One region of the Paenarthrobacter sp. NPDC091711 genome, then DNA from elsewhere that is predicted to be linked to it. Evidence: riboswitches for the same ligand, from Rfam matches in the RefSeq annotation. Region 1 holds a riboswitch; each other region holds the start of a gene.
The links. Region 1 has a riboswitch for glycine ahead of gcvP (aminomethyl-transferring glycine dehydrogenase). Riboswitches for the same ligand answer to the same signal wherever they lie in the genome.
Positions count from the first base shown of each region.

Region 1 (9,950 bases):
GACCGATCCGGGGCGGACCACCGGGGCTTTTCGGGCAGTCCGCGGTAGTCCTATGCTGGACCGTACGAGTTGCCTTACCCAGGCCGACCCGCCACATCCAAGCGAGGCTGCGTCATGACCGTGAAACTCAACAAGAAGGCTTTTGACCACGCAAAGCACCTGATCCGCGACGGCAAGGTGGTCAAGGACAATCGCGATGACTGGAGCGAACACGCTCCCGACACCAAGGATGAAAACGCCTTTCTGGACAAGCACGGGCACGCCGAGTACTCCAAGTGGTTCCTGGGTGTGGATGACGATCATCCCCAGGACCAAAAGGGCCACTACAAATTCCCCATCGGCGATTTCAAGAAGATTCACCGCTGTGGTGTCATCTCGGCTGAGAGCAGAGCCGGCCAGTACGACTACGACGATATTCGTGATGCTTTAGGGAAACTTCTCGAAAAGATCGACGAGGACTAACTCCCGGACACCTCTCGGCAAGGGCAGCATATTCCCCTGGTACCGCGTCCTGACGGAAGCCGTCCTATGACTCTTTGGTTGCGGCGAAGAGCTGCCGGAGAGTAAAGAAGCAACCGAGGGCGCCGAACAGGAGTGCCAGCAGGAAATCACCCATGTAGCTGCCAACGAAGTCGGGGTTGTACGCAAAGTTGTCGGCCATCAAGGCCCACGGCTCCGAACTCATCACCATGGCCAGGGGTTCGCGGCCCAGGAACTTCACGGCATCGAGCCAGACCCCGCCGAGGAAGGATGCCAGCGCCGTCGCAGCAGTGACGACAGCCACCACCCAGACACCCTTGCGGCTCAGCGCGCCCGCACCCATGACATAGAACTTTGCCGCCATAAAAGCGGCCGCGTAGGTCACCAGGGATGACATCCATCCGAGGTTCCAAATGATCATCCAGAGAATGACACCGATCGGCAGCGCTGCCAACGCGAACAAGGTACCCCGTCCGATGTCCTCGCGGGAGACAGAGCCAGCGGCCGAGGTGTTGAACCGCTTTGACTGGGTGGTGTCCTGCTGGGACGGTGCGGCTTCAGGGTGCCAGGAAGGGATTTCAGGACCCTGCCCGGCTGGAACGCGGATTCCGAATTGGGGTTCCGGAGTTGGCCGTGCATCCCGCCCGCTGAATTCGGGCGCGTTGGATGGTGAGCTGTCAGACATGGGTCCCCCAATGAAAGAAATAGTGCGATGCGAAAGTGTCGGAGAAATCTTCGCACGACAACCGCATGGTGGCCGCCTCCGCAGCCGCAAGCGGTGAATGTGTCGCGGACGCTACAACGTGCCGGCGGCTTGGCGGGGCACGGCAGGAGTGTGCGCCAGGATTTCCGCTAGCTCGGCCAACCTGTGCGCCCGAGCCGATTCGGCGGGTGAAAATGGCTCACCGGGTCTGGAGAAGAGCAGCGGGCCGTGCCACGCCGTCGGGATTTTGAGGATGTCGCAGGAAGGCCCGACGGCGGTGGTCGCCTCCGGTATGGGGCGTTCAGGATCGAACGGGACTACTTTTGCGGACAGGAGCTCGGCGACGACCATGGGAAGCTCCTGTGGATTCCCCGCGATCCGGGTGGCGAGGCTCAGCGCCTTGGTTTGGCCGTCGGCCATGGCCAAAGCAGTGGTGGGCCAAACATGGGACTCATGCCCGCCGCCGTCGTGCAGTGCTTTCAGCAGTTCCTGCTCAGTAATTTCGCCCGGTGTGGACAGAACGAACTCGTCCATCACCCGTTCACCGGCACCTGTCTGAGCGGAGAGACCCGCCTGAGCTGAGCCGGTCCCGGTCATCGGGTGGACATGAAGACTGAGGATATTGGCGTCCAACTTGGCGAGGGACTGAGTGACCTTCTGCAGGGACCCTGGCTGGTCCAACAGAACGGTCCGGGCGCGCCACAGGGCAGGAGCGAGGTGCAGTGTGCGCCGCTGCCGGAGCGCCGGCGCGTGCAGCCAGCGTCGGAGGACCTTGGCAGCGGACGGTTCAGCCACCCAGATGACCAATACCGTGGCGGTGACTGCCAGCAGCAGGACCTTGGCCACGTAGGGCAGATGGGTTCCAACCACTGCCGCATGGACCAGCAATTCGATGGGAAGCATGACCGCGATGTTCGCGAGCGTGAGCCGGGCTTTGGAAGCTTCGGGCAATTGACCGCAGACATCACAGAGGAGATCCGCGGTGACGGGAGTGCTCGGGTTGGGCTTCATGTTTTCATGCTGCACTGCCCCGGTTTCGAACCCGTTGCTTGTGCGTCACGTTCTGAGGTCAGCTCGATTAACGAGCGCTCCTTCCCGGTTGGTGCTCACGTCGCCGGGCCGGAAACGCAAGAACCCGGCGTTCTCGCGGGGAGAACGCCGGGCTCAGGTCAAGCAACTGGGAAGGAAGGCTCGCAGCGAGCTGCTCGTCCTAGGGTGTTGCCAGTTCTAGCGGGTGCGGTCGGAATCGAGGTCTGAGTCGAGTTCCGAGATGTTGTCTGCGTCGCGGTGGGCAGCGGCGTCCTTCAAGAGGTCGCGGATTTCTGCCAGCAGTGCAGTGTCAGCAGGCAGCGGCTCTTCTTCGGGCTCCTCAGTGGAGAGGCGCTCCTTGACCAAGGAGTTAATCTTGTTCATCGGTGCCACGAAGATGAAGTACACCACGGCTGCAGTGATGACGAAGGTCACCAGGGCCGTCAGTACCGAGCCAAAGTCAACGAACGTGGCGGGATTGTTCTCCCAGATCTTGAAGCCGAGTCCCTCGGCGTTCATGCCGCCGGCGGCGGCGATGACGGGGTTGATGATGTGGTTGGTGAATGCTGCCACAAGGGCGGTGAAAGCACTGCCGATAACCACAGCAATGGCCAGCTCGATCACGTTTCCGCGAAGAATAAAGTCCTTGAAACCCTTAAACATGGATGGTCCTCCGATTGGGTGCGAGTGTCTGCCTCCAGCAGAGATCAAAATACCACTCCGAGGTTTCCGCGTGGGGTCAAGCGGCCGGCCTGGACACTTGACCCCATTGCGTACTTCAAATAGACAGCTCGATCAGGCGGAAGCCGATTCGAGTTCGTGGCCTAACACCGTGGCGCCCTTACCTCGATTTACCATCAAGGCCAAGAGGTCGAACACCACTGTTGCTGCGGCCACGCTAGTGATATCGGCATGGTCGTAGGCAGGGGCTACTTCAACGACGTCGGCACCTACGATGTTGATGCCGTTCAAGCCGCGGAGGAGTGCCAGAAGTTCGCGGGAATGGAGGCCGCCCATTTCCGGGGTGCCCGTGCCCGGCGCGTAGGACGGATCAAGAACGTCGATGTCGATGGATACGTACACGGGAGTGTCACCTAGACTCTGCTTGACCTGATCGATGGCCGCCGGGACGCCGATAACATCCAGGTCGGAACAGCGAATGATCTGGAAGCCGAACTCGTGGTCCCGGAGGAAATCGTTGCGATCATAGACCGGGCCGCGGATACCGACGTGCATGGATTTGTCTTCGATCAGCAGGCCCTCCTCAAAGGCCCTGCGGAAGATGGTTCCGTGCGTAACTGGCTGGTCGAAGTATGTGTCCCACGTGTCTAGGTGGGCGTCGAAGTGGAGCAGTGCCACTGGGCCGTGAACCTTGTTGAGTGCCTGCAACATGGGGAGGGCGATGGTGTGGTCGCCGCCGATGGAAATCAGCTTCTTGTCCTTGCTGATCAGGGGACGGGCTTGTTCTTCGATCTCGCGCACTGCGCGGGCGATGTCATAGGGAGTGCAAGCGATGTCGCCAGCATCAACAACCTGTACTTCGTTGACAGGCTCGACGTCCAGTTCAGGGTGGTAACCGGGCCGCAACAGGCGGGAGGCCTCGCGGACTGCGGCCGGACCAAACCGGGCGCCGGGGCGGTAGGAGGTACCGCCGTCGAACGGGACACCAACAATCGCGATGTCATAGTCGGGGACGCGGTCAATTTGTGGCAGCCTGGCGAATGTACCCAATCCTGCGAAGCGGGGAACCTTGGTGGCATCGACGGGGCCAATGGGCTGGTGAGTGGTCATGACAGGGATCCTTCGGTTACTTTGTTGGTCTCCGGGCTGGCCGGCTTCTTATTGCTGGTGAGTTCTGAGAGGGACTTGTTGGCCGTTTCTGGAGCGAGCAGGAACGTCGCTACCAGTCCAACCAAGGAGATGGCGGCGCCGATGAGGAGGGAACCGGCAGCACCGAAGCTCAGGATTGCGATGGGCATCAAGTACGTGCTGGCGGCCGATCCGATCCGGCTGATGGCAGTACCGAAGCCCACGGCCGTTGCCCGGACCTCCGTGGGGAAGAGCTCGTTGGGGTACACAACTTCGAGGAAGCTGGAGGCGCCGGAAGCCAGCGCGAAGATCGCCAAGGCGATAAACAATGGTGCGGCCTGGACGTTGGGAATGAAGGCCGGGATGGCGAGGGCCACCACGATGATGCCGAAGCTCCAGAGAAGCAGCTTGCGTCGTCCGATTTTCTCCACGAGCCACAGGCCGGGAATGCCACCCACTACGAACAACATGGAGATCAGGAACGATCCCCCGTAAAGGTTGGCGTCGCCGTGCATGCCGAAAGAAGCTAGAAGGTCTGGAGCAAAGGTGTAGACGGCGAAGAGCGGGATCACCTGGGCTGTCCAGAAGATGGAAACAAACAACGTGCGCTTCCAATACTGGCCCCGGAAGATGTCCAGGAACCGGCCTTGTTTGGCTGGTCCCTCGCTGTCGGAAGCGATATCGCTCAGCCCGTACTGCTGTCCGTAGACCTTCTTGATGACCGCGTCAGCCTCATCCCGTCGCCCACGGGAGAGCAGCCAGCGAGGAGACTCGGGGGTTCCGAGACGGCACAGGAGGGTGATGATGGCGAAGATGGCAGGGCTGGCGACCATCCACCGCCATGCATCCGGTCCCATGTCCCGGAGCAGATATCCGACGGCGTACGCGACGGCCGCGCCAACGGCCCAGACAACGAAGGTGGCGCCCAGCAGGCGGCCGCGGTGTTTCTTTGGCAGGAACTCTGCCAGGAGCGAGGTGGCGATGGGGTAGTCGGCGCCGATGGCCATTCCAAGGAAGAACCGGCACAGGACAACCTGCCACACTTCAGTAGCGAATCCGTTTAGGAGTGAGAAGACTGCCAGTGCGATCAAGTCGGCGATGTACATTTTGTGCCGGCCGATCTTGTCGGTGAGCCAGCCGAAGATGGCACCGCCGAAGAAGATACCCACCAGGCTGGCCGCGCCTATCAAGCCAATTTCACCTGTGCTGAGCTGCAGCCCGGGGGTCATGGTGATCAAGGCGATGCCGATGATGGACAAGGCATAGCCATCGATGAACGGACCGCCGGAGGCGAAGAACGTCAGCTTCTTGTGGAACGCGGTCAGTGGGGCATCGTCAATGAGGTTGCTTGTTGCGCTCATTGCATCCCTCTCTCGTGAGTGCTCTTGGGGAGCGGGGGGAGTAAGTAGTTCAATTCTTGGTGACCCGAGTCACTTCGACTACCTACACTTTGACTACAAATGACGAAGCCGCATATACCTTTGTCTAACAGCCGCCGGTGGACCGCCACCCGAGGACAGCAGGGAGCACAAAATGGCGATCACCGTAGCGGAACTCATCGCAGAGCCGCAGCTGGGGCTCACCCTTCTGGCCGGGTCGGCCGGCCTGGACAACCGGATCACCTGGGCGCACACCTCGGACCTCCCCAGGCTGTGGGAGTGGGTCACCGGCGGTGAGCTCATGATGACCAACGGCCTCTCCATTCCCTCTGATGCAGCCGCCCAAGTAGCGCTCGCCGAGGCATTGATGGACAGTGGTGCCAGTGCACTGGCGATCGGTGAAAAGATGCACGCGCCGCCGCTAACGGACGAGTTCCTGGAGGCCTGCAACCGGCTCCCGCTGCCCCTGATCAACATCCCGTATCCGCTGCCATTCATCGCCATAGCCCGTTCGGTTGCCGAGTCATCGCTGCTCGAAGAGTCCCGCCGTTTACGGCAAACAGCCCGCGTTTATGATCTTCTCCGCACCGCCGGAGCGTCCGAGGACCATTGGCAGAGCCTCGTCCAGCGGCTATCAACCGAACTCGACGCGGAACTCTTCGTGGTGGACCGCCGATGCCTCCATCCTTGGCATCCGGACGGGCAATCACTCCCCGTCTTCCTCGCCGAGGAATGGGCGCCGTTGTCCGGGCAGGTGGGCCTGGCGGGGAAGAACTTCCAGTGGCACCGCATCCGCGGCAGGCACGTGCTCACCATGGACATTCCCACGCATGCCAACGCGCTCCTGGTGGTGCTGCCTAACAGCGAACCGCACCCGGACGCCGTCGTACTCCTTCATGCCGCAACCGTGCTGGGACTGCAGCTTTCGCGCATCGTTTTGTCGTTGGAAGGCCGCCATCGGCTTGCCGGCGAGTTCCTGCTGCAGGCCATGGATGGGCGTTTGGGTGCGGCCGAGATGGAGAGCCGCCTGGCGGGTTTCGAGGTTGCGCCCCAGGATTTCCTGCTCGCCTCCATGACGGCGAGCATTCCCACGGCGGGCGCTAAAGCAGCGGACGACGTCGGCGGGCTGGCTGACGTGCACATCGAACTGTGGCGGCACGGGGTTGCGTCGGCGTCGTTGAAGCGGAACAACAGGCTCCACGTGGTGGTCCCCGCGGGCGTGTCGGATGACGTCTTGGTCCATTGCGCCGGGGCGAACGCCGCGATCGGGATCAGTGCGCCGGCGGATGTGACCGGTATCCAAAGGGCGCTGCAAGAGTCTCTCTGGGCGCTCGGTTCAGCCCGGGCCAACAAGCTGGGGCTGGCTCGGTACGCGGAGGGGCCGTCATGGCTGGGGCTCACCGGTTTTGAGGAAGGGACCGCGCTGGTCCGGCGTCTCCTGGGCCCGATTTTTGACTACGAGCAGGGCCAGGACGGCGATCTGATAGTCACGTTGCGGACATATTTGGATTCGCAGCGTTCGTGGCAGAAGACTGCTGCCGCGGTGTTCGCGCATCGGCAAACCATCATCTACCGAATCCGGAAAATCGGCGAGCTGACGGGGCTGGACATGGGTGAAACGTCCACCGTTGCCCAGTTGTGGTTTGCGTTGCAGATTCATGAAGCCATGCATCAGTAGCCACACCTTGCTTGCGCTTTTTCAAAACAACCCGCTATGGTGTGAAGCGTGTCACTCATGGTGATGCAACGCTTTTGATCTGCGGCGGGAGAGTCCTGCCGGTACATCCAGTCAGGCGCCGTAGGAGCAAATCCTCCCCAGGAATCTCTCAGGCCCATGTACCGCCGCGGTTAGGCAACTCTGGAAAGCAGTCCGGGCAACCGGGCTCACCGACGGTGCAAGCAGGCAACCATTCCTGCGGAATCTCTCAGGTCCAATACAGAGCGGGGAGGAACCCACATCATCGAGCGCTCACTGGGCGCCTGAATCATGGAGTTCCTCTTGACTGTTCAATCAACCCCCACCGCCTTCGCGGACCGGCATATTGGCGCCCGCCGCCAAGCCGACGTTGACACCATGCTCAAGGCCATCGGCTACGACTCGGTCGACGGCCTGGTAGACGTCGCCGTCCCCGATTCCATCCGCCAGGACACTGCCCTGAAGTTGCAGGACGCCCTCACCGAGGTGCAGGTCCTCTCCGAGCTCCGCAAGCTGGCGTCCAAGAACAAGACCGCTGTCCAGATGATCGGGCAGGGCTACTACGACACCGTGACGCCGCCCGTTATCCGCCGCAACATCCTCGAAGCTCCGGCCTGGTACACGGCGTACACGCCGTACCAGCCTGAAATTTCGCAGGGCCGCCTTGAGGCTCTCCTGAACTTCCAGACCATGGTGCAGGACCTCACGGGGCTGCCCATTGCCAACGCTTCGTTGCTGGATGAAGCCACCGCCGTGGCCGAGGCCGTGCTGCTGATGCGCCGGGCCAACAAGAACAAGGCTGCCAAGGATGGCAAGACCGTCCTCGACGCCGACCTCCTCCCGCAGACCATCGCGATCGTGAAGGGCCGGGCCGAGGCTCTGGGCTTCGAAGTTGAGATTGCGGACCTGTCCGCCGGACTTCCCGACGGCGACATCAACGGTATCGTCCTGCAGCAGCCTGGCGTTTCGGGCCGCGTTTTCGACCACACGGCCGTGATTGCCGACGCCAAGGAACGCGGTGCCCTGGTGACCGTGGCCGCCGATCTTTTGGCGCTCACCCTCATCACGCCCCCGGGCGAGCAAGGTGCGGACGTCGCCGTCGGAACCGCGCAGCGTTTCGGTGTGCCGCTGTTCTTCGGCGGCCCGCACGCTGCCTACATGGCCGTCCGCGAAGGCATGGAACGCACGCTTCCCGGCCGCATCGTGGGCGTCTCCAAGGACAACGCCGGCGTACCGGCCTACCGCCTGGCGCTCCAGACCCGCGAGCAGCACATCCGCCGCGAAAAGGCCACGTCCAACATCTGCACCGCCCAGGCTCTGCTGGCGATCGTAGCCTCGATGTACGCCGTGTACCACGGTCCCGAGGGCCTGAAGTCGATCGCCGAAACAGTCCACGGACACGCCCGCGTTTTGGCTTCGACCCTGCAGAAGGCCGGCCGCGAACTCGTCTCCGAGGCCTTCTTCGACACCCTCACCGTCCGTGTTCCCGGCAAAGCTGCCAAGGTCATCGCAGCCGCCGAAGCCCGCGGCATCAACCTGCGGCTCATCGACGCTGACACTGTTGGCGTTTCGGTTGATGAAACCACGACGCCGGAGGTCCTCTCCGCAGTGGCCGTCGCCTTTGGTGCCGGCCCGGTAGGGGACGTAGCAGGGTTCGAACTGCCCGCATCCGTGGTCCGCACCTCCGATTTCCTGCAGCATCCGGTGTTCAACACGCACCGTTCCGAGACGCAGCTGTTGCGCTATATCCGCAAGCTGTCAGACCGGGACCTCGCGCTGGACCGCATCATGATTCCGTTGGGCTCGTGCACCATGAAGCTCAACGCGACTGCTGAGATGGAAGCTATTTCCTGGCCGGAATTCGCATCGATCCACCCGTTCGCTCCGGACCACCAGACGGCCGGTTGGCGTGAACTGATCACCGACCTCGAGGCGGACCTCACGGAGATCACCGGTTACGACCAGGTCTCCATCCAGCCCAACGCCGGTTCGCAGGGCGAGCTGGCTGGCTTGTTGGCGATCCGCGGCTACCACCTTTCACGTGGCGACGAGCAGCGCACTGTCTGCTTGATCCCCGCTTCGGCTCACGGTACCAATGCTGCCTCGGCTGTGCTGGCGGGCATGAAGGTTGTTGTGGTGGCCACGGCTGCTGACGGCACTATTGATCATGCTGATCTGACGGCCAAGATCGAGGCCAACAAGGACGTGCTGTCCTGCATCATGATCACTTACCCGTCCACGCACGGTGTGTACGACGCTGACGTCCGCGAAGTGTGCGACGCCATCCACGCAGCCGGCGGCCAGGTGTACGTTGACGGCGCCAACCTGAATGCCTTGGTTGGCTTGGCCCAGCCGGGCAAGTTCGGCGGCGACGTGTCCCACCTGAACCTGCACAAGACCTTCTGCATCCCGCACGGTGGCGGCGGTCCGGGCGTTGGCCCTGTTGCTGCGAAGGCACACCTGGCTCCGTTCATGCCGGGCGACGCGAACAAAGCGGCGCACGAGGAAGGGCATGGCGTGGCCATCTCGGCGTCGCGTTATGGCTCCGCCGGTGTGCTGCCGATTTCCTGGGCGTACGTGAAGCTCATGGGTGGCCAAGGACTGACGGAAGCCACCAAGTCTGCTCTGTTGGCAGCGAATTATGTTGCTTCGCGCTTGGATGAGCACTTCCCGGTTTTGTACACGGGCGAGGGCGGACTCGTTGCCCACGAGTGCATCCTGGACCTCCGCGAGCTGACTGCCCGCACGGGTGTCACGGCCGAGGACGTGGCCAAGCGACTGATCGACTTCGGCTTCCACGCCCCCACCCTGGCTTTCCCGGTGGCGGGCACGTTGATGGTGGAACCCACCGAGT
Region 1 covers NZ_JBIVTF010000003.1:179,183-189,132, forward strand. Annotated here, with positions in the region: gene ACIQH5_RS06620 (hypothetical protein) at 115-462, shown strand; gene ACIQH5_RS06625 (hypothetical protein) at 527-1,165, opposite strand; gene ACIQH5_RS06630 (amino acid-binding protein) at 1,277-2,194, opposite strand; gene mscL (large conductance mechanosensitive channel protein MscL) at 2,411-2,875, opposite strand; gene speB (agmatinase) at 3,008-4,003, opposite strand; gene ACIQH5_RS06645 (MFS transporter) at 4,000-5,382, opposite strand; gene ACIQH5_RS06650 (PucR family transcriptional regulator) at 5,555-7,078, shown strand; glycine riboswitch at 7,154-7,252, shown strand; gene gcvP (aminomethyl-transferring glycine dehydrogenase) at 7,400-9,950, shown strand, end outside.

Region 2 (9,950 bases), on a different contig from region 1:
GGGCCGGCTTGCTGTTCCCGGGGGATCCTGTCGTCCACATGCCATGAACCCTCGCGGGCCAGGGGCACCAGTTCCTTGCCGTTGATGTTGACACCCACAATCGCCGCGAGCTTCCGGGCAACCCGGAAGCGCACAGAAAAGTGGGTGTACTCCAAAAGTGTCGTCGTTGCCTGCGGACTGGGCAGTTCAAGCCGCGTCCGCAAAAAGTCCCTGCTGTATCCCCCGCTCATGGATACAGCATTGCATCAGGGACTGACAGTTTTGGGATTCAGCATTCGACGACGTTGACGGCGAGGCCGCCCATCGCGGTTTCCTTGTACTTAGTGGACATGTCCTTGCCCGTCTCACGCATCGTCACGATCACCTCATCCAACGACACCCGATGCGTCCCATCACCCCACAACGCCATCTTCGTAGCATTAATCGCCTTCGCCGCCGCGATCGCGTTCCGCTCAATACACGGAATCTGCACCAACCCCCCGATCGGATCACACGTCAACCCCAGATTATGCTCCATCGCAATCTCCGCAGCATTCTCCACCTGACCCGGCGTACCACCCATCACCTCCGCCAAACCAGCAGCAGCCATCGACGACGCCGACCCCACCTCACCCTGACACCCCACCTCAGCACCCGAAATGGACGCCTGCTCCTTATACAACACACCCACCGCACCAGCAGCGAGCAGGAACTTCACCACCACATCATCCCGGTCCTGCTGCGTCGCCTTATCCATCCCCGGCGCGTAGTTCAACGCGTAGTACAACACTGCGGGAATGATCCCCGCAGCACCATTAGTCGGCGCCGTCACCACCCGGCCACCAGTCGCGTTCTCCTCGTTCACCGCCAACGCGATCAGGTTCACCCACTCCTGCCAATACTTCGGATCGTTCCGGTCCTTGTCCTCCTTCAGGAGCCGCTCCAACCAATCCGGTGCACGACGACGAACCTTCAAACCACCCGGCAACACACCTTCACGCTTCAACGAGGTCTCAACACAAGCCTCCATCACAGCCCAAATATGCAACAGACCCTCACGGATCTCCTCCTCAGACCTGGACGCCCGCTCGTTGATGAACATGATGTCGCTGATCCCCAGCCCCTTGGACGCGCACCGGCCCAACAACTCCGCCGCCGTCCTAAAAGGCAACGGCAACTCCTTCTTCGACTCCTCCAACTCCTCCCGGGCCGCGTCTTCCTCACCCTCCCGGACAATGAACCCACCACCCACCGAAAAGAACGTCGCCTCCCGCAGCACCTTCCCCTCAGCGTCAGAGACAGCAAACTTCATCCCATTCGTATGCCGCGGCAACACCGTCAAAGGGTGCAGAACCATGTCTTCCACCGCGTAGGGCAACTCCGCACCCTCACCGGAGGCACCAGCCAGGTTCAGCACTCCGGTCTCCGCGATCGCCGCGAGCCGCTCCTCTACCTCCTCAGGCAGGATCAACTCGGGGTGGTACCCCTCCAAGCCCAGCAACGTAGCCGTCATGGTCCCATGCCCACGACCCGTCGCAGCCAACGACCCATACAAATCAACACGCAACGACGCCACCGAACCCAGGACACCAGCGTCCTTCAGCTCACCAGCAAACACCGCCCCGGCACGCATCGGACCCACAGTATGAGAACTCGACGGACCAATACCCACAGAGAACAGATCGAAAACACCAACAGCCATGGTCGGGATTCCTTACAAAGCTTGAAAACGGTCCGGCAGATGGTCCTGCCGGAGGGCCACCCCCGCTTATGGCAGCAGGCGGCCGAAGCACGACGCCGGATGGCCCCCAATGGCGGCAACCCGGCGTCGCAATACTATTCAGTTCTACAATCCCACGCTACGCCACAGTGTGCGTGCCCGGGTGGCCCGATGGAACGGACGGTATTCCCCGATTCGGGGATTCCCTGCCAAACATGCCGTGCGCACGGCACACCCAGCAGCGAACCCCCGAAATGGACTCGGGCGCAGGGAGTTAGGAGAGGTCTCCGCCATTCTTGGAGGCGTACTCCTCGGCCGAGAGCAGCGGGCCCTCGGATTCAGCGGCGACCTTGAACAACCAGCCGGCACCGTAGGGATCGTTGTTGATCAAGGCGGGGTCGGAAACAACGGCGTCGTTGATCTCCGTGACCTCGCCAGTAACCGGCGAGTACAGGTCCGAAACGGACTTGGTGGACTCAACTTCACCACAGGTCTCGCCTGCAGTCACAGACGAACCAACCTCGGGCAGGTCAACGTACACAATGTCACCCAGTGCGTCGGTGGCAACTTCGGAGATACCAACGGACACGGAGTTCCCGTCTCCGCGTGAAACCCACTCGTGCTCGTCGGAGTACTGAAGTTCGGGCGCTACTTTGGGCATTCTGATTCCTTACTATGGTTGGTCAAAACTATGGCTGGGATGGTGGGGCACCGAATTCCTCCGCGTGCTGCTCCTTCGTCGCTTTGACGCACGCTTCCGGAATCCGCTCCCCCACCGCACGGCCACGCGAGTCCGGCCTCCGGCAGCATGCGTCCAAGGGAGCGTCGCGTCCGCTCAGCGGGCGCACATGCGACGGGGGCCACGCCGTCCGGGTTCCCGGGCCGAGCTTGCGAGGCGAGGGGGACGGTGGGGAGCATGCAGAGGTCGCCAGGTTCGAAAACCCAGAACCTACTTTTGGCGCTTGTAGAACGGCAGTGCGACGACTTCGAACGGCTCGGCTTTCCCGCGCAGGTCAATATCCAGCGCGGTACCAAGCTCTGAATGCTCGACGTCGACATACGCCAACGCTACCGGGTAGCCGAGCGTGGGGCTGGGCTGACCGGACGTGACTTCGCCAACCACTGCGCCGTTCTTGAGGACCGGGTAGTGGCCGCGTCCGGCACGGCGGCCGAGGCCCTTGAGACCCACAAGCTTACGGCCGGACGTAGAGCCAGCACCGTCAGCCTTCAGGGCAGCGAGTGCGTCCTTGCCCACGAAGTCGCCTTCTTTGGAGAGCGCCACTACGGGTCCCAGCCCTGCAGCGAAGGGGTTGCCTTCGCGGGAGAGTTCGTTGCCGTAGAGGGGCATTCCAGCTTCGAGCCGCAGGGAATCTCGCGATGCCAGCCCGGCCGGGATCAGCTCACCTTCATTCGCGGAGGCAGCAATGGCCTGCCACAGGGCTGCCGCGGAGTCGTTGGCCACGAAGATCTCGAAGCCGTCTTCGCCGGTGTACCCGGTGCGGGCGAGCAGCAGGTCTTGAGTGCCGCCGTCGAACGTGAACGGGACGTCAACCGCCGCGTAGTACTTGAGTTCAGTGACCAGTGCGTGCTGGTCGGCGGGCACCAGGCGGAGGAGGATCGCTTCAGCGAGCGGCCCCTGAACGGCGATCAGCGAGGTCTCGGCGGAAGCGTCCTCGACGACGACGTCAAAACCAGCGGCACGCTCCAACAACGCCGCAGCAACAACGGCAGCATTGCCTGCGTTGGGCACTACCAGGAACTTGTCGGTGCCTTCTGCGGTGGACGGGCGACGGTACGTGATGAGGTCGTCAATGATGCCGCCGTCTTCCTGGCAGATCAGCGAGTACTTGGCCTTACCGATGGCCATGGCGGAGATCTTGCCCACCAGGGCGTAATCGAGGAACGCGGCTGCCTCGGGACCGGTGACCCAGACTTCGCCCATGTGGGAGAGGTCGAACAGGCCGGCGGACTTACGGACGGCGTGGTGCTCAGCCAGCTCCGAGGAGTACTTGAGGGGCATTTGCCAGCCGCCGAAGTCGGTAAAGGACGCGCCGAGCTTCTTGTGCTCTTCGTAGAGCGCGGTGTAGTTCTCAGACATATCCGGGTCCTTAGTTTTCGAAGTCTTCGATGGGCGGGCAGGAGCAGACCAGGTTTCGGTCTCCGGCTGCGCCGTCAATGCGGCCAACGGGCGGGAAGTACTTGTCCTGCTTCAGGTGGTGGACCGGGAAGGCGGCCTGCTCACGCGGGTACGCGCGGTCCCAATCAGAAGTTACGACGGCGGCTGCCGTGTGAGGTGCGCGGCGAAGCGGGGAATCCTGCACGGAGAAGTCGCCGTGGGCCACCTGTTCGATCTCGGCACGGATGGTGATCATGGCTTCGATGAAGCGGTCGATCTCCACGAGGTCTTCGGACTCGGTGGGTTCAACCATGAGCGTGCCCGCCACCGGGAAGGCCAGGGTGGGCGCGTGGAAGCCGAAGTCGATGAGGCGCTTGGCAACATCTTCAGCGGTGACGCCGGTCTTGGCCGTCAGTTCCCGGAGGTCCAGAATGCACTCGTGTGCTACGAGTCCGCCTTCGCCGGTGTAAAGAACCGGGAAGTGATCGTTGAGGCGGGAAGCGATGTAGTTCGCAGCGAGCAGCGCGGACTTGGTGGCTTCGGTGAGGCCCTGGCCGCCCATGAGCTTCACGTAGGCCCAGGAGATCGGCAGCACGCCGGCGGAGCCGAAACGGGAAGCCGAAATCGGGACGTCGTTACCTTCGGTCCAGGACGCCGCGTCGCCGGGCATGAACGGTGCGAGGTGTGCCTTGGCTGCGACCGGGCCAACGCCGGGTCCGCCGCCGCCGTGGGGGATGCAGAACGTCTTGTGCAGGTTCAAGTGGGACACGTCGCCGCCGAACTTGCCCGGCTGGGCTAGTCCAACCAGTGCGTTGAGGTTGGCACCGTCGATGTACACCTGGCCGCCGGCCTCGTGGATGGCGTCGCAGACTTCGCGGACGTCGGCGTCGTACACGCCATGCGTGGACGGGTAGGTGATCATGATGGCCGAGAGGGCATCGCGATGGGCTTCGATCTTGTTCTTGAGGTCAACGTGGTCGATGGTGCCATCGGGGGCGGTGGCCACTACAACAACCTTCATGCCGGCGAGCACTGCTGAGGCCGCGTTGGTGCCGTGGGCGGAAGCAGGGATGAGGCAGATGTTGCGCTGTTCGTCGCCACGGGAGAGGTGGTAGCCGCGGATGGCCAGCAGGCCTGCGAGCTCGCCTTGGGACCCGGCGTTGGGCTGGATGGAGACTTGGTCGTAGCCAGTGATCTCGGTCAGCTGCGACTCGAGATCGGTGATGAGTTCACGCCAGCCCTCGGTCTGGGAATCCGGAGCGAACGGGTGGATGGAGGCGAACTCCGGCCACGAGATCGCTTCCATTTCAGCCGTGGCGTTGAGCTTCATGGTGCAGGAACCCAGCGGGATCATGGTGCGGTCCAGCGCGAGGTCCCGGTCGGAGAGCTTCCGGATGTAGCGCAGGAGCTGGGTTTCGGAGCGGTGGGTGTTGAACACCGGGTGCTGCATGAAGTCGCTGGAACGCTCCACGGAGGCCTCAAGCGCAAAGCCTTCAGCGGCTTCAGCCACTGAAGCGCCGAACACCGCTGCGACGTCGGCGACAATCGCGGAAGTTGTGGTCTCATCAACCGAGATGCCCACAGTGTCGGCGTCGATGCCGCGCAGGTTGATGCCCTTGGCCTCGGCAGCGGCCACGAGCTCGCCGGCCTTGCCGGGAACTCGGACGGTGATGGTGTCGAAGAAGGAACCGTGAAGGACCTCGACGCCGGCAGCCTTCAGGGACGCTGCGAGGGTGCGGGCGTGGCTGTGAGCGGTCTCTGCGATCGCCTTCAAGCCTTCGGGGCCGTGGTAGACGGCGTACATCGAGGCGACGATGGCGAGCAGCGCCTGCGCGGTACAGATGTTGGACGTGGCCTTCTCGCGGCGGATGTGCTGCTCACGGGTCTGCAGCGCCAAGCGGTAGGCGGGGACACCGGCGTCGTCCTTGGAAACGCCCACCAGACGGCCGGGCATGGAACGCTCCAGACCCTTCTGGACGGCCATGTAAGCAGCGTGCGGGCCGCCGAAGAACAGCGGTACGCCCAGGCGCTGCGCGGAACCAACAGCAATGTCCGCGCCCTGCTCACCCGGAGGGGTGATGAGCGTCAGGGAAAGGAGGTCGGCAGCGACGGTAACCAGCGCGCCGCGTTCCTTGGCGTCAGCGATCACGGCGGAGTGATCGAACACGCGGCCGGAGACACCCGGCTGCTGCAGGACGACGCCGTTGATGTCGCCTTCCGGGAGACCGAGCGACAGGTCAGCTACCTCAACCTCGAAGCCGAGCGCTTCTGCGCGGCCCTTCACAATGGCGATGGTCTGCGGCAGGCAGTCGGCGTCAAGAACGGTCTTGCCGTCCTGGACAGCCTTGTTCTTGTTGGCACGGCGCATCATGAGCACGGCCTCGGCCACGGCGGTTGCTTCGTCCAGCAGGGAGGCGTTGGCGATCGGCAGGCCAACCAGGTCCTGCACCATGGTCTGGAAGTTCAGGAGCGCTTCAAGACGGCCCTGGGAAATTTCCGGCTGGTACGGCGTGTAGGCCGTGTACCAGGCCGGGGACTCAAGAATGTTGCGGCGGATCACCGGCGGCGTCACGGTGTCGTAGTAGCCCTGGCCGATCATCTGCACGGCGGTCTTGTTCTTGGACGCAAGTTTGCGCAGCTCGGCCAGAACTTCAACTTCGCTCAGCGCGTTCTGCAGGGTGAGGGCAACGTCCTGGCGGATATCGTTCGGGACGGCGGTGTCGACCAGGGAGTCGACGGTGTCGTAACCGACGGACTTGAGCATGGTCTCAATATCAGCCTGGCGGCGGGCGCCGATATGCCGATCGACGAAGGTGGTGGAGGCAGAACTAACCGTCACGAAGGAACTCCATTACTTGGGCAGCGTTTGGGTACGCCACAGCGGCTGGGTTCCTCCCCGCTCTGTATTGGACCTGAGAGTTTCCGCGCGTTGTGGGACAACCATCGCTTGCACCGTCGGTGAGCACAGCTCTCTTCACCCTGAGGTGCCGAGTGCCTGCTGCTTTCCAGAGTTGCCTTGCCGCGGCGGTGCGTGGGCCTGAGAGATTCCTGGGGAGGGTTTGCTCCTACGGCGCCTGCATCACGTGCTTGCAGGACTCTCCCGCCGCAGATCAAAGGCATGTTCAGTTGTATATGGGCGCCACGCTGGGCACGCCACAAGAGTTAATTGTCCTACGCTCCGGCCTCAGCAGCAAATGGAGGAACCACTACTTCCGTAGCCGCTCGAGGACTCCCAGCAGGATTTCGACGTCGGCCTCCCGCCCGGCGTTGCCGCCCTCCTGGCCGCCTTCAAAGATCGCGTTGAAGTAGAGCCCATCGCCCATGTAGCTGACAGCCTTGGCAACTTCCGGTCCGACGTCTTCTGCGAGCACGTCCAGCCATCTCTGTTGGATGGCGGCAAACCTGCGGCGGGTTTCCTCGTGAGCCACCTCAGCCAACCTGGTAGCGGCAACGAAGGCCCGGTCCATGGGCGTATCTGCCCACAGCGAGGACCGGATGAAGTATGCAGCCGAACCATCGGGCGCGGCCTTCATCACTTCGGTATCTTCGTCGGCCAGCAGGTCCAGGCGCTCCAAAAGGGCAGTAATCAGCGCTTCCTTATTGGGAAAGTGGTAGAGCAGCCCACCCTTGGACACTCCCGCGCGCTTGGCAACGGCATCGAGCGTGGCAGCACGCTCCCCCACTTCAATGAGGAGGGCTTCAAAGGCGTCCAGGACGGCGTCCCGGGCAATTGGTTTTCGTGGCATGTGTCCATCATTCCCTAAAGGCTCGCGGTGGCTACATTTGAAACTATACCGTCTGGACGGTACAGTGGTTACATGTTCTCGCCGTCCTCAACCCAAGCACCCCGTTCCGCCCACCCCGTTAAGGGTCCGGCAGCACCGTGGCGCGACTGGACGGCACTGGCACTCCTGATGTTTCCGGTGCTGCTGGTGGCCGTCGACAACACCGCGCTCACCTTTGCCCTCCCTGAAATCGCCCGTTCCCTGAACGTTGGCGGCGTCCAATTGCTCTGGATTGTTGACGCCTACCCGCTGGTCCTCGCCGCACTGTTGGTGTCCATGGGCAACTTGGGCGACAGGATCGGACGACGGCGGCTGCTGCTGGTCGGCAGCACAGGCTTCGCAGCGGTTTCGGCTGCTACAGCATTCGCGCCGTCCGCTGAATGGCTGATTGCCGGCCGCGCCGGCCTTGGTGTCTTCGGTGCCATGCTGATGCCCTCAACCCTTTCCCTGATCCGGAACATTTTCACCGATCCCAACCGGCGCCGGCTCGCGATCGCCGTCTGGGCCGCAGGGTTCTCCGGCGGCGCCGCCCTTGGCCCGATCTTTGGCGGCTGGCTGGTGGAGCACTTCTGGTGGGGCGCCGTTTTCCTGGTAGCAGCATTCCTGCTTTTGCCCCTGCTTGCTTTCGGCCGGGTACTGATTCCCGAGTCCAAGGATGCCAATCCCGGACGTGTGGATGCGCGCAGCATCCTCCTCTCCGTTGTCACCATGGCGCCGTTCGTTTACGGGATCAAGGAATTCGCGGTTCATGGTTTCGGGGCGTCCGCAGCTGCCTTCATGGGCTTTGGCCTGGTGATGGGCATCCTGTTCGTGCGTCGCCAGCAGCGGATCGAGAACCCCATGCTGGATGTTGCCTTGTTCAAGAACAAGGTGTTCAGCACGGCAATCGTGGCGAACGTCCTGTCCCTGTTCTCCATGACGGGCTTCATCTACTTCTTCGCCCAGCACCTGCAACTTGTTGAGGGCCAGTCCCCCATGGAGGCCGGTATCGCGATGATTCCCGCCCTCCTGGCAACGGTCATCGCCGGCCTGCTGGTGGTACCTCTGGTCAAGCGTGTGCGGCCAGGGTTCGTTGTGGCGGCAGGCCTGACACTCAGTGCCGTGGGCTATCTGATCGTCGTAGTGGGCGATCACGGCAGCGGTCCGGTGTTCCTGTTGTCAGCCTTGACCGTCCTGGCCGTCGGCGTGGGCGCTGCGGAGACCATCTCCAACGACCTCATCCTGGCTTCAGTGCCGGCCGACAAATCCGGCGCCGCCTCGGCTATCTCCGAGACCGGCTACGAACTGGGGTCACTCTTGGGAACGGCAGTGCTTGGCTCTATCCTCACGGCGTCTTACCAGCACAACCTGATCATGCCGGACGGCATCTCCGAGCAAGCTGCCGGGAATTCCGGTGAGACGCTCGCCGGCGCTGTTGATGCGGCGGCCGCACTTCCGGCCCCGTTGTCGGAGGCGTTGACACACGCCGCCCGGACAGCTTTCGAGTCCGGCGTCCACATCACTGCGGCGATTGGGCTGGTACTGATGGCCGGCGCGGCAGTGCTCGCCGCCGTCGTACTCAGGCGTGTGCCGAAGGCGCAGTAGTAGGCAGAGCGCCGAAGGCGCAGTAATGCCGTTGTGAGGCCCGCTTTGCGGGGTTCCGTAGGGATTTGCCACGCAAACCGGGCCTCACAGCGCTTCGGTCGGCGCCGCTTTCTTGTCGACGACGGCGGTCAGCTCGTCGATTCTGTCGAGGGCGTCGCTGAGCCGGCTGACGGTGTTCCATAGCTCCGGGTGCTGTTCCCTGACTTCCTCGAGCGTGGCGCCGGCTGAGGTTAGGGATGCGAGGTCGAAGCTCACATTGGTCCGGGCTCCGGCGATGGCTGCGCGGAGGGCGCCGAAGCCCACCACGACGTCCGCGATCAGCGCAGGGTTGCCGTTGGATGCGAGCCAGCCGAGGTCTTCAATGGCATTGATCGCCCGCTCCCCGAGGACCGCTGATGCCTTCGCGGCATGGACGGAAGCCTGATGAATGGCGTCGTCGCGTTCAGGTCCGGGATCCAAGCGGAAGGCTGCGCCGAACGCGTTGGAGGCGGAAGCGTCGTCGTCGGCTAGTTGAAGGGCCGTTTGACGGAGTTCGTGAGCACGGGAGTGAACGCCGCTGAGCTGCTCGCGCTGGGACTTCTCCGCCTCGGTGTATCCAGCCACCATGGATATCAACGACGCCGCGATGGAGAGCATGACCCCTGTTCCGGCGCCGCCGCCCGGGGAGCCGCTGGATTCCGCCAACGCCCTGGTCCACTCCTCAACAGTGGATAGCTGTGTGGTGACTGACTCGGAATGGTTCATGACATCCAGTGTGCCGGGGCTT
Region 2 covers NZ_JBIVTF010000023.1:10,183-20,132, forward strand. Annotated here, with positions in the region: gene ACIQH5_RS21290 (DNA/RNA non-specific endonuclease) at 1-230, opposite strand, end outside; gene ACIQH5_RS21295 (L-serine ammonia-lyase) at 269-1,681, opposite strand; gene gcvH (glycine cleavage system protein GcvH) at 1,974-2,360, opposite strand; gene gcvT (glycine cleavage system aminomethyltransferase GcvT) at 2,649-3,797, opposite strand; gene gcvP (aminomethyl-transferring glycine dehydrogenase) at 3,808-6,654, opposite strand; glycine riboswitch at 6,831-6,928, opposite strand; gene ACIQH5_RS21315 (TetR/AcrR family transcriptional regulator) at 7,022-7,561, opposite strand; gene ACIQH5_RS21320 (MFS transporter) at 7,634-9,184, shown strand; gene ACIQH5_RS21325 (cyclodeaminase/cyclohydrolase family protein) at 9,269-9,928, opposite strand.
Region 2: another riboswitch for glycine. It lies ahead of gcvP (aminomethyl-transferring glycine dehydrogenase); the one in region 1 lies ahead of gcvP (aminomethyl-transferring glycine dehydrogenase).

Region 3 (9,950 bases), on a different contig from region 1:
CACCGGAGTCGAAGTACTGGTGCGCTTCGCGAACTTGCTCCAAGGGGAAGGATTTGGCCACCAACGGCCTGATCCTTCCGTCAGTGATCATTGGCCACACTGCCTCACGCACTGCGGACATGATGATGCCCTTCTCGGACACGGGGCGCGGCCGCAATGCCGTGCCGATGACGGCGGCGCGTTTGCTGAGGAGCTGCCCGAGGTTGATCTCTGCCTTGGTGCCACCCTGCAGGCCGATGACAATGAGTCGCCCGTAGTCGGCGAGGGCATCGATGTTCTGCTGCAGGTACTTGGCACCCACGACGTCGAGGATCACGTCCGCGCCTTTGCCTCCGTTGCGTGCCTTGAGGCTTTCAGCGAAGTCTTCTTCGGTGTAATTGATGGCGATATCGGCGCCGAGGAAGGCCTTGGCTGTGCCGACTTTTTCGTCAGTTCCGGCCGTGGTTGCCACCTTTGCACCATAGGCTTTGGCCAGTTGGATGGCCATGGTGCCAATGCCGCCGGTTGCACCGTGGATGAGTACTGTCTCGCCGGGTTGCAGCTGTGCGGTCATGATCAGGTTCGAGTACACGGTGGCTGCAACTTCTGGCAGGGCTGCCGCTGTGATGAGGTCCACGCCGTCGGGAATCCTCAGTACTTGCTCCGCCGGGACTGCCACCTGCTGGGCGTAGCCGCCGCCGGACAACAATGCCACCACTTTGTCTCCCACGGAGAATGCTTTGGTGACGCCGGGACCGAAGGCGGCGATGCGGCCGGAAACCTCCAGGCCTGGTACTTCCGATGCGCCCGGGGGTGGCGGGTAGAACCCTCTCCGCTGCTGGACGTCCGCACGGTTCAACCCCGCGGCCACGACGTCGATCAGGACCTCGCCCTCGCCGGGCACCGGAGAAGGGACCTCGCGGATCTCGAGGACTTCGGGCCCGCCCGGCTCTGAGATGTAGACGGCTTTCATGACGAACTCCCGGTTTCTTGCTTGTCTTCCGGACCCCGGGCAGGGGCCGGAAGACGTGATGTTTTGGAACAGCCAACTCCCTATGAAACACTACTAGGCGAGGAAGGTTGTCCGAGCGGCCTAAGGAGCTGGTCTTGAAAACCAGTGTGCGGTAACCCCGTACCAAGGGTTCAAATCCCTTACCTTCCGCAAATAAGATGCCCCGGGTCCCAGGACCCGGGGCATTTTTGTGTCTGCGGACGTATATCTGCGGCGTGGTTCCCGTTCCGAACTGAGAACTGACAACCGGTAAATCATTGAAACTGTCAGAGGCCCCACATAGTGTTCTTCCTGTCTCCACACCACGGACATCAGCTGCACCTTTTGGCTGCGGCACTACAACAGGAGCCTCACCTATGCCCAAGCCTGACATCACTCCCGGTTCCCCTTGCTGGATTGACCTCATGACGTCCGATACGGAAAAAGCGAAGGCCTTTTACACGGCACTTTTCGGTTGGACCTACGAAACAGGAGACCAGGAGAAGTACGGCGGCTACATCACGGCTTCCAAGGACGGCCGGATGGTTGCGGGCATCATGGAGAAGCAGGCGGACATGGGTGCCATGCCGGACCTCTGGTCCACGTACCTGCGCACTGACGACATCGCGGCCACTACCGCGGCCGCAGCCGCCAGCGGGGGCCAGGTGCTCCTGGAACCCATGGAGGTCCCTGAGCAAGGCAGCATGGCCATGTACGCGGATGCTTCCGGTGCAGCTATAGGCGCTTGGCAGTTCGGGGAAATGAAGGGCTATGAGATTGCGGCGGAGGCCGGTGCTCCCGCTTGGCACGAACTCCTGAGCAAGGACTACGAGTCCGCGGTGGCCTTCTACCGGAAGGTCTTCGGCTGGGACACGTCAGTCATGAGTGACACCCCGGAATTCCGTTACACCACCCTTGGCGCCGGCGACGACGCCAAGGCAGGGATCATGGATGCTTCCGGGTTCCTCCCCGAACAGGTCCCCTCGATGTGGAGTGTGTACTTCGCCGTGGAGGATACAGACGCCAGCGTTGAGCAAGCCACGGCCCTCGGCGCCACCGTCATGCAGCCCGCGGAGGACACTCCTTTCGGGCGATTGGCCACGTTATCCGACCCCACGGGAGCCGTCTTCAAGGTCATCCAGGATTTGGGTCAGACCAACTAGTCGCCGTACCACCGGACCGGCGCACGGTCCCTCATTGTTGACCTTGGGTCAACCCTCCATTCATCCGTTCGTGTTCAGCTAGGTCCGAGGCAGCTTTACCCGGGAGTAACTTCCGGCATTCGCCCACTTCACAAGACAGTGGGCGCCATTCATGGAGCTCCAAAGGGCTCACTGATGAAAGTTAGAGCGGATGCAACAACAACACTGGAAACTACTCGCGGGAACGGTCCTGTCAGTCGGGTTGCTAGCGGCCCCGCTGACAGCCGTCCCGGCCATGGCCGCGGACGATCCTGCCGCAGCCGCTACCTCCCCGGTGGTGATCAACGAGGCCTACCTCAGCGGCGGAAGCAGCGGAGCCGCCTTCAAGAATAAATTCGTGGAGCTCTACAACTCCTCGGACGCCCCGGTCAGCCTGGCGGGCTGGTCTCTGCAGTACCGGTCAGCCACGGGCACGGCTGCGCCCACAGGCATCACTCCCCTGACCGGCAGCATTCCCCCGAAGGGATACTTCCTGGTCAAGGGTGCCACTAATAGCGGTACGTCAACCGCACCGGAACTGCCCGCTGCTGATGTTCAGGCAACCGGCACACTGAACCCCGGCGGAACAGCCGGAACCCTGGTCCTCGCCAAGCAGCCAGGCGCAGTCTCACCCCTTCCTGCGGGTTCGGTGACGGGCAACGCCGCCATCGCCGACCTCCTCGGCTATGGGACTTCCAACACCTTTGAGACCGCCGCGGCCACTGCACCCATCACCAACGCGGACGTCAAGAGCCTGAACCGCACCAACGGTGTGGACACCAACTCCAACGCCGCTGATTTCAGCCTCAACGCGACTATCACTCCCACGGCCTCCACCGGCGGCGGGACTCCACCGGTTGATCCCCAACCGGAGCCCGGCGTCAAAGCCATTGCCGAGATTCAGGGCACCGGCCCCGCCAGTCCGTTCGTTGGCAGTACCGTGACCACCAGCGGCAAGGTTACGGCCGTCTACGCAACAGGCGGTTTCAACGGCTACTACGTCCAGACCCCCGGAACTGGCGGTGAAAGCGCGGGGGCGGCCAGGACGGCGTCGGACGCTTTGTTCGTCTATTCACCCTCGACGACGGCCACGGTCCAACCCGGCGACTACCTCCAACTCACCGGCGTGGTCAGCGAATTCGCCAACCAGACCCAGCTCACCGTTGAAGCTGCAGGATTGAAGAAAATGACCGAGGCGGCACCGGAGGTCAAGTCCACTCCGTTCACCTTGCCCGCCAACGAGGCCGCGCGGGAAAGCCTGGAGGGCATGCTCCTGGCTCCACAGGGTGACTTCACGGTGACGGACAACTACTCCCTGAACCAGTACGGCGAGATCGGCCTCGCAGCCGGTACATCCCCTCTGGTGCAGCCCACTGCGGTGGCCACCTACGGCTCGCCGGAATACGCCGCTGTGGTAGCTGACAACGCGTTGCGCGGCATCAAGCTCGACGACGGCGCGTCCACCAACTTCCTCAAGGACGCCACCACCAAAGCCCAGCAACTGCCCTACCTGACAACATCGGACCCCGTACGCGTGGGCTCGCCTGCGCAGTTCCGGACCGACGTCATTTTGGGCTACGGCAACAACTCCTGGAAGTTCCAGCCCCTCACCGCGCTGACTGCGGCCAACGCTGACTCCGTCCAGCCTGCAAGCTTCACCACCACCCGGCCGGACGGTCCCGCGGATGTTGGAGGCAACCTCAAACTGGCTTCCTTCAATGTTTTGAACTACTTCCCCACCACCGGTGACCAACTGTCCGGCTGTGTCTTCTACACCGACCGCGACGGCAACCCGATCACGGTCAAGGAAGGCTGCAACGCCCGCGGTGCCGCCAATGCCGAGAACTTCGAGCGCCAGCAAAACAAGATCGTCGCCGCCATCACCAAGTCCGGCGCCGACGTCGTATCCCTCGAAGAGATTGAGAACTCGGCGCAGTTCGGCAAGAACCGCGACGACGCCCTGTCCAAACTGGTGGACGCCCTCAACCTCAAGACGCCGGGCGTGTGGGACTACGTGCGCACACCCGCCAACGCTCCCCCGCTGAACGATGAAGACATGATCCGTACCGCGTTCATCTACAAGAAGTCCGTGGCCGAGCCCGTGGGCGAGTCCATCATTCACAATGACACCGTGGCTTTTGCAAGTGCCCGCAAGCCCCTGGCCCAGGTTTTCAAGCCGGTGGGCGGAGACGATGACAAGAAGTTCATCGCGATCGTGAACCACTTCAAGTCCAAAGGCTCAGCAGCAACGCCGGATGACACGGACAAGGGCCAAGGCGCCTCGAACATCGCCCGCACCAAGCAAGCCGAATCGCTGCTGGCCTTCTCCCAGGAACTTCAGGCCTCGAAAGGGACAGACAAGGTCTTCCTGATCGGTGACTTCAACGCCTACTCCAAAGAAGATCCCATCAACGTCCTGACAGGTGCCGGCTACACGGACTTGGAAGTGGGTACCGGCAAGCACTCCTACCTGTTCGGTGGCATGGTGGGCTCCCTGGACCACATCCTGGCTTCCCCTGCCGCCCACAAGGTGGTCACCGGAACCGACATCTGGAACATCAACTCCGTAGAGTCCGTGGCGCTGGAGTACAGCAGGTATAACAACAATGTGACCAACTACTATGCCGGTGACGAGTTCCGGGCCAGCGACCACGACCCTGTGGTGGTGGGCCTGAACCTGACCGCCGACGAAGCTGCCACAGTTGACCTGCAGTTCCTGGGTATCAACGACTTCCACGGCCGCATCGACTCGAACACGGTCCTCTTCGCCGGAACAGTTGAGAAGCTCCGCGCGGCAGCTGCCCCCGGCGCTACGGCCTTCATTTCCGCCGGTGACAACATCGGGGCTTCCCTCTTCGCTTCCTCCGTTGCGAAGGACCAGCCCACCATTGATGTCCTGAATGCCCTTGACCTGCAGGCCTCCGCCGTAGGCAACCACGAGTTCGACGGCGGCTGGGCGGACCTGCGGGATCGCGTTGTTGCCGGCGGGAGCAACGCGAAGTTCGCTTACCTGGGCGCGAACGTTTACCAGAAGGGCACCACCACACCGGTCCTGCCGGAGTACAAGGTCCTGGACATGAACGGCATGCGTGTAGCCGTGATCGGTACAGTGACCCAGGAAGTTCCGTCTTTGGTGACGCCGGCCGGAATCACGGACCTGGAGTTCGGCGATCCTGTTGAAGCCATCAACCGGGTGGCCGCGAAGATCAAGGCTGAAAACCTGGCCGACCTGATCATCGTGGAAAACCACGACGGCGCCGCTTCCGGCACGCCCGAGGGCGCCACCTTGGAGCAGGAAGTTGCTGCCGGTGGTCCGTTCGCCAAGCTCGTCAACGAAACCACTCCTGACGTCGCCGCGATCTTCACGGGGCACACCCATAAGGAGTACGCCTGGGACGCCCCGATCCTCGATGCCAACGGCCAGCCCACCGGCAAGACCCGGCCCATCGTCCAGACCGGCAACTACGGTGAGAACGTGGGCAGCGTGACCCTCACAGTGGACACGGCAAGCAAAACGGTCACTGCCTACAAGGCCGCCGTGGTGGATCGGACCACCGAGACCTCTGAAAGCCTCGTAGCTGCCTACCCGCGGGTGGCAGCTGTGAAGACGATCGTGGACAAGGCCCTCGCCCAAGCCGCAGAGATCGGCAACCAGCCGGTGGGTGCAGTGACCGCTGATATCACCACCGCCTTTACCCCGGACCCGGCTGGCGGCGCCCCCAAGCGGGACGACCGCGCGAGTGAGTCCACGCTGGGCAACCTGGTGGCGGATTCCCTGGTGGATACGCTCAAGGCGCCTGAACTGGGAGCGGCGGAGATCGGCGTCGTCAACCCCGGCGGCTTGCGCAACGAGCTGTACTACGCCCCGGACGGCACCATCACCTACGCCGAGGCCAACGCGGTCCTGCCGTTCGTGAACAACCTCTGGACCACGTCCCTGACGGGTGCGCAGTTCAAGACCCTCCTGGAGCAGCAGTGGCAGACCAACCCTGACGGCACCATCCCCAGCCGCCCTTACCAGCAGCTGGGCGTGTCCAAGAATGTCAATTACACCTACGACGCCGCTCGCCCCGCCGGGGACCGCATCACCGGCATCTGGGTGAACGGAGCCGTGATTGATCCTGCCAAGCAGTACAGAATCGGTACCTTCAGCTTCCTGGCTACCGGAGGTGACAACTTCCGGATTTTCAAGGAAGGCAGCAACACCAAGGACACAGGCCTGGTGGACCGCGATGCGTGGATCAAGTACCTGCAGGCACATAATCCTGTGTCTCCGGACTTCGCACGCCGTTCCGTTGCCGTGGCCAACACCACTGCGGCTGAGGTGAAGGCCGGAGATTCCATCGCTTTGGCTGTCTCCAAACTGAACCTCACCTCCATCGGCAGCCCGGCCAACGCAACGCTGAACGCTGTGTTCCTTGATTCCAAGGGCACTGCTGTTGCTCTGGGCCCCGTCCCGGTCACAGCCGGTGCGGCCACGGTGAACCTCAAAGTGCCCGCAGCGGCAGCTGCAGGGACGGGCACGCTGGTGCTCACCGCCGTCGAAAGTGGAACCGTGGTGAAGGCGCTGGTGAACGTGGCTGAGAGCGGTCCAAACCCGCCGCAGTGCACCGCACCTGCCAAGCCGTCCAAGTGGTACGACGTCGTGGGATGGCTCCGGTACGCGTTTGCATGGCTGGAGTATCAGAGGTGCTTGAGGGGCTAACCGCTCCTTAGCGTGAACAAGAAAGGCCGGACCCCTCACGAATTCGTTCGTGAGGGGTCCGGCTGTTTGTTCTACGAAGCTGTTTGTCCTATAAAACTGTTGCTCCGCGCCTTACTTGTTTGCAGGTACCGTTTCTTGGACGTTGTCCAAATCGACCCTGTCCGCGTCCCGCTGGAGCTCAGCTTTGAACTCCTCGTAGCGGGCCAAGTGCGCGGGGCGGCGGCGGAGAATCAGCCAGGCGACCCCCAGGATAACGAACCACACGGGAGTGGCCAGCAGTGCCATGAGAGTGTCCGGCTGGGTGGTCAGCGCCCACAAAACGAAGGCAAAGAAGGCGAACACTACCCACACCATCACCACTCCACCGGGCATCTTGAACGCCGAGGACTCGTGCAGGTGCGGACGACGCTTCCGGAAGGCAAGGTAGCTGGCCAGGATGATGGACCACACGAAAACAAAGCAAACAGCGGACACGGTGGTCACCATGTCGAACGCCTTGCCGATGTCCGAGCCTGCGTACATGAGGACGACGCCGGACAGCAGCAGGATGCAGGACAGGAACAGGGCGTTGCGGGGTACTTTACGTCCGGAGAGCGCACCGAACACCTTGGGCGCGTCGCCCTCCTGAGCCAGACCGAACACCATGCGGGACGTGGAGTAGATGCCCGAGTTGGCGGAGGACATTGCGGAGGTCAGCACCACAAGGTTGACGATGGTGGCCGCTGCGCCGAGGCCTGCCAGCGAGAACATGGCAATGAAAGGGCTGTGTCCGGCAGCGAACTGGGTCCACGGGGTGACGGACATCAGGATGATCAGCGCGCCGACGTAGAAGAGCAGCACACGGATGGGGATCGAGTTGATGGCCTTGGGCAGGTTCTTCTCGGGGTCCTTGGCCTCGGCTGCTGTGGTGCCCACCAGTTCGATGCCCACGAACGCGAAGACGGCGATCTGGAAGCCTGCTACAAAGCCCATGAATTCGTTGGGGAAGAAGCCGCCATGGCTCCACAGGTTGGAGAACGTGGCCGGTCCGGCATCGGACTGGAAGCCGCTGAAAATCATGAACAGGCCAACAATGATGAGGGCAGCGATGGCCACGATCTTGATGAGGGCGAACCAGAACTCGGTCTCACCGAAGGCTTTCACCGTGGCGAGGTTCAGGAGCAGGAGGATGCCGATGGTGATCAGTCCCGGCACCCAGAGGGGCAGGGCCGGCCAAAGCTCCTGGGAGTACCCGGCGATGGCGATCACGTCCGCGATCCCTGTGATGACCCAGCAGAACCAGTAGGTCCAGCCGGTGAAGAAGCCGGCCCAAGGTCCCAGGAGGTCCGCTGCGAAGTCGCTGAAGGATTTGTAATTGAGGTTGCTCAGCAGCAATTCGCCCATGGCACGCATGACGAAGAACAGCATGAAGCCGATGATCATGTACACGAAGATGACGGACGGGCCGGCAGCGGAAATGGTCTTGCCGGAGCCCATGAAAAGGCCGGTGCCAATGGCTCCGCCGATGGCGATGAGCTGGATGTGCCGGTTGCTGAGTTGTCGCTCGAGGTGGGGTGAATCTGGACCAGTGGAAGGCGGGCGCTGAATCGTCAAAGGAACTCCATCGTTCAGGCGGCACAGGGTGCCACATTGATTCGGGTTCCTCCCCGCTCTGTACGTGGACCTGAGAGTTTCCGCGGCCCTGCAGGGCAGGACCGCTTGCACCTTCGGTGAGCCCGGTGACCGGACTGCTTTCCAGAGTTGCCTCGCCGCGGCGGTACATGGGCCTGAGAGATTCCTGGGGAGGGTTTGCTCCTACGGCGCCTGACGGGATGTACCGGCAGGACTCTCCCGCCGCAGATCAAAAGCGCGCACCATCTATTCGGTGATGCAGCTCACACCATAGCGAAGAGCGGAAGCACCCGCAAGCTGGCGCCGCTAGCGGCCCAGAATGCTGCGGGCAATCTCGTCCGCATCACGCAGGGTCCGCTGTCCGCTCGCGTAGGCCGGGCCGGTGCGCGGCTTCGCTTCCGCAGCAATGGCCGTCCCCCACTGTGAAGCCGAGAGTTGAAGGCCCAGCACGTACAGTCCGTCGGTGACCGATCCGTTGGCCGCCAGGGGCCGGTACGGGTGTGGTTCAACGTCAAGACCGGTGGTCTGCATGGGCGTCCCTTCAACGCTCATCATGATTTTGGTGCGCACCAGACCATCCGCCATGAGCTGTTCCAGCAGGGGCGAGAGGTTGATGCCCACCCTGTTAGCCGGAGACATCGCCTCGATGAGGGTCCGGGCTTCGACCGGGGAGTCGTGCACCCACGGCGAAACCGCCCGGAACACTTTGGCGCCCCGGTCCACACTGAACTTCGGGTCCGGGCCCACAAAACTCACGACGCCGGCACGCGCCAAAGCGGCCAGCTGTTCCGAACGCAGGGCTGGCGCGCCGCTGGCCAACCCTTCAACAAAGGACTCGAACCAGCCGCGCAACCCTGCCAGCCAGGACTCATCGGTGATGCCGCCGTCCGCCACCACCGATTTGAGGATGGCCCGTCCAGTGTGAAGAGCACCGATGGCCATCTTGACGGGGTCCGCCTCACCCAGCGCTGATCGGCGGGCATCATCATCCAGATATGCCGTGATAGCGGCGTCCAGCTCGCTCCGGGACGCGAACGTCCGGCCCGCGAGCGGCGCCGCGAGCCCCCGCAGATTCAAGCGGCGGGAAGTGACCACGTGCTTTTCAACGAGGTTTCCCACGTCAATTTCCCAGTTCGCAGTGGTGTGCGCATGCGGTTGGAGCGCATCTTCAAGGTCTGCGAGGAACTGTGCGGGGTCCTTGATCGAGGCTGGCTGGGACCGGGCAAGCGTTGAGTAATAAGCCCACAGGGCATCGCGGTGCAGCAGCGGCCAGAGGTCATGATCGAAACCGGGCTGGATGCCGGCCGCGCGGAACCTGTCCACCGCGGCTTCTGTCAGGTAGCGCATGGTGATGCTGCTGGGGTAATAGCCTGCCAGCCCCGCCTTTGCCCGATAGGGGGTGCCTCTTCGGGAGGCAGCAATGATCCTCGGTTCCCTGCCCGAGGCCCGATACTCCAAGACACCCGCGCCCGGCGAACCAGCC
Region 3 covers NZ_JBIVTF010000007.1:156,385-166,334, reverse strand. Annotated here, with positions in the region: gene ACIQH5_RS12970 (NAD(P)H-quinone oxidoreductase) at 1-952, opposite strand, end outside; tRNA gene ACIQH5_RS12965 (tRNA-Ser) at 1,054-1,141, shown strand; gene ACIQH5_RS12960 (VOC family protein) at 1,348-2,133, shown strand; gene ACIQH5_RS12955 (ExeM/NucH family extracellular endonuclease) at 2,324-6,856, shown strand; gene cycA (D-serine/D-alanine/glycine transporter) at 6,968-8,449, opposite strand; glycine riboswitch at 8,601-8,699, opposite strand; gene ACIQH5_RS12945 (FAD/NAD(P)-binding protein) at 8,774-9,950, opposite strand, start outside.
Region 3: another riboswitch for glycine. It lies ahead of cycA (D-serine/D-alanine/glycine transporter); the one in region 1 lies ahead of gcvP (aminomethyl-transferring glycine dehydrogenase).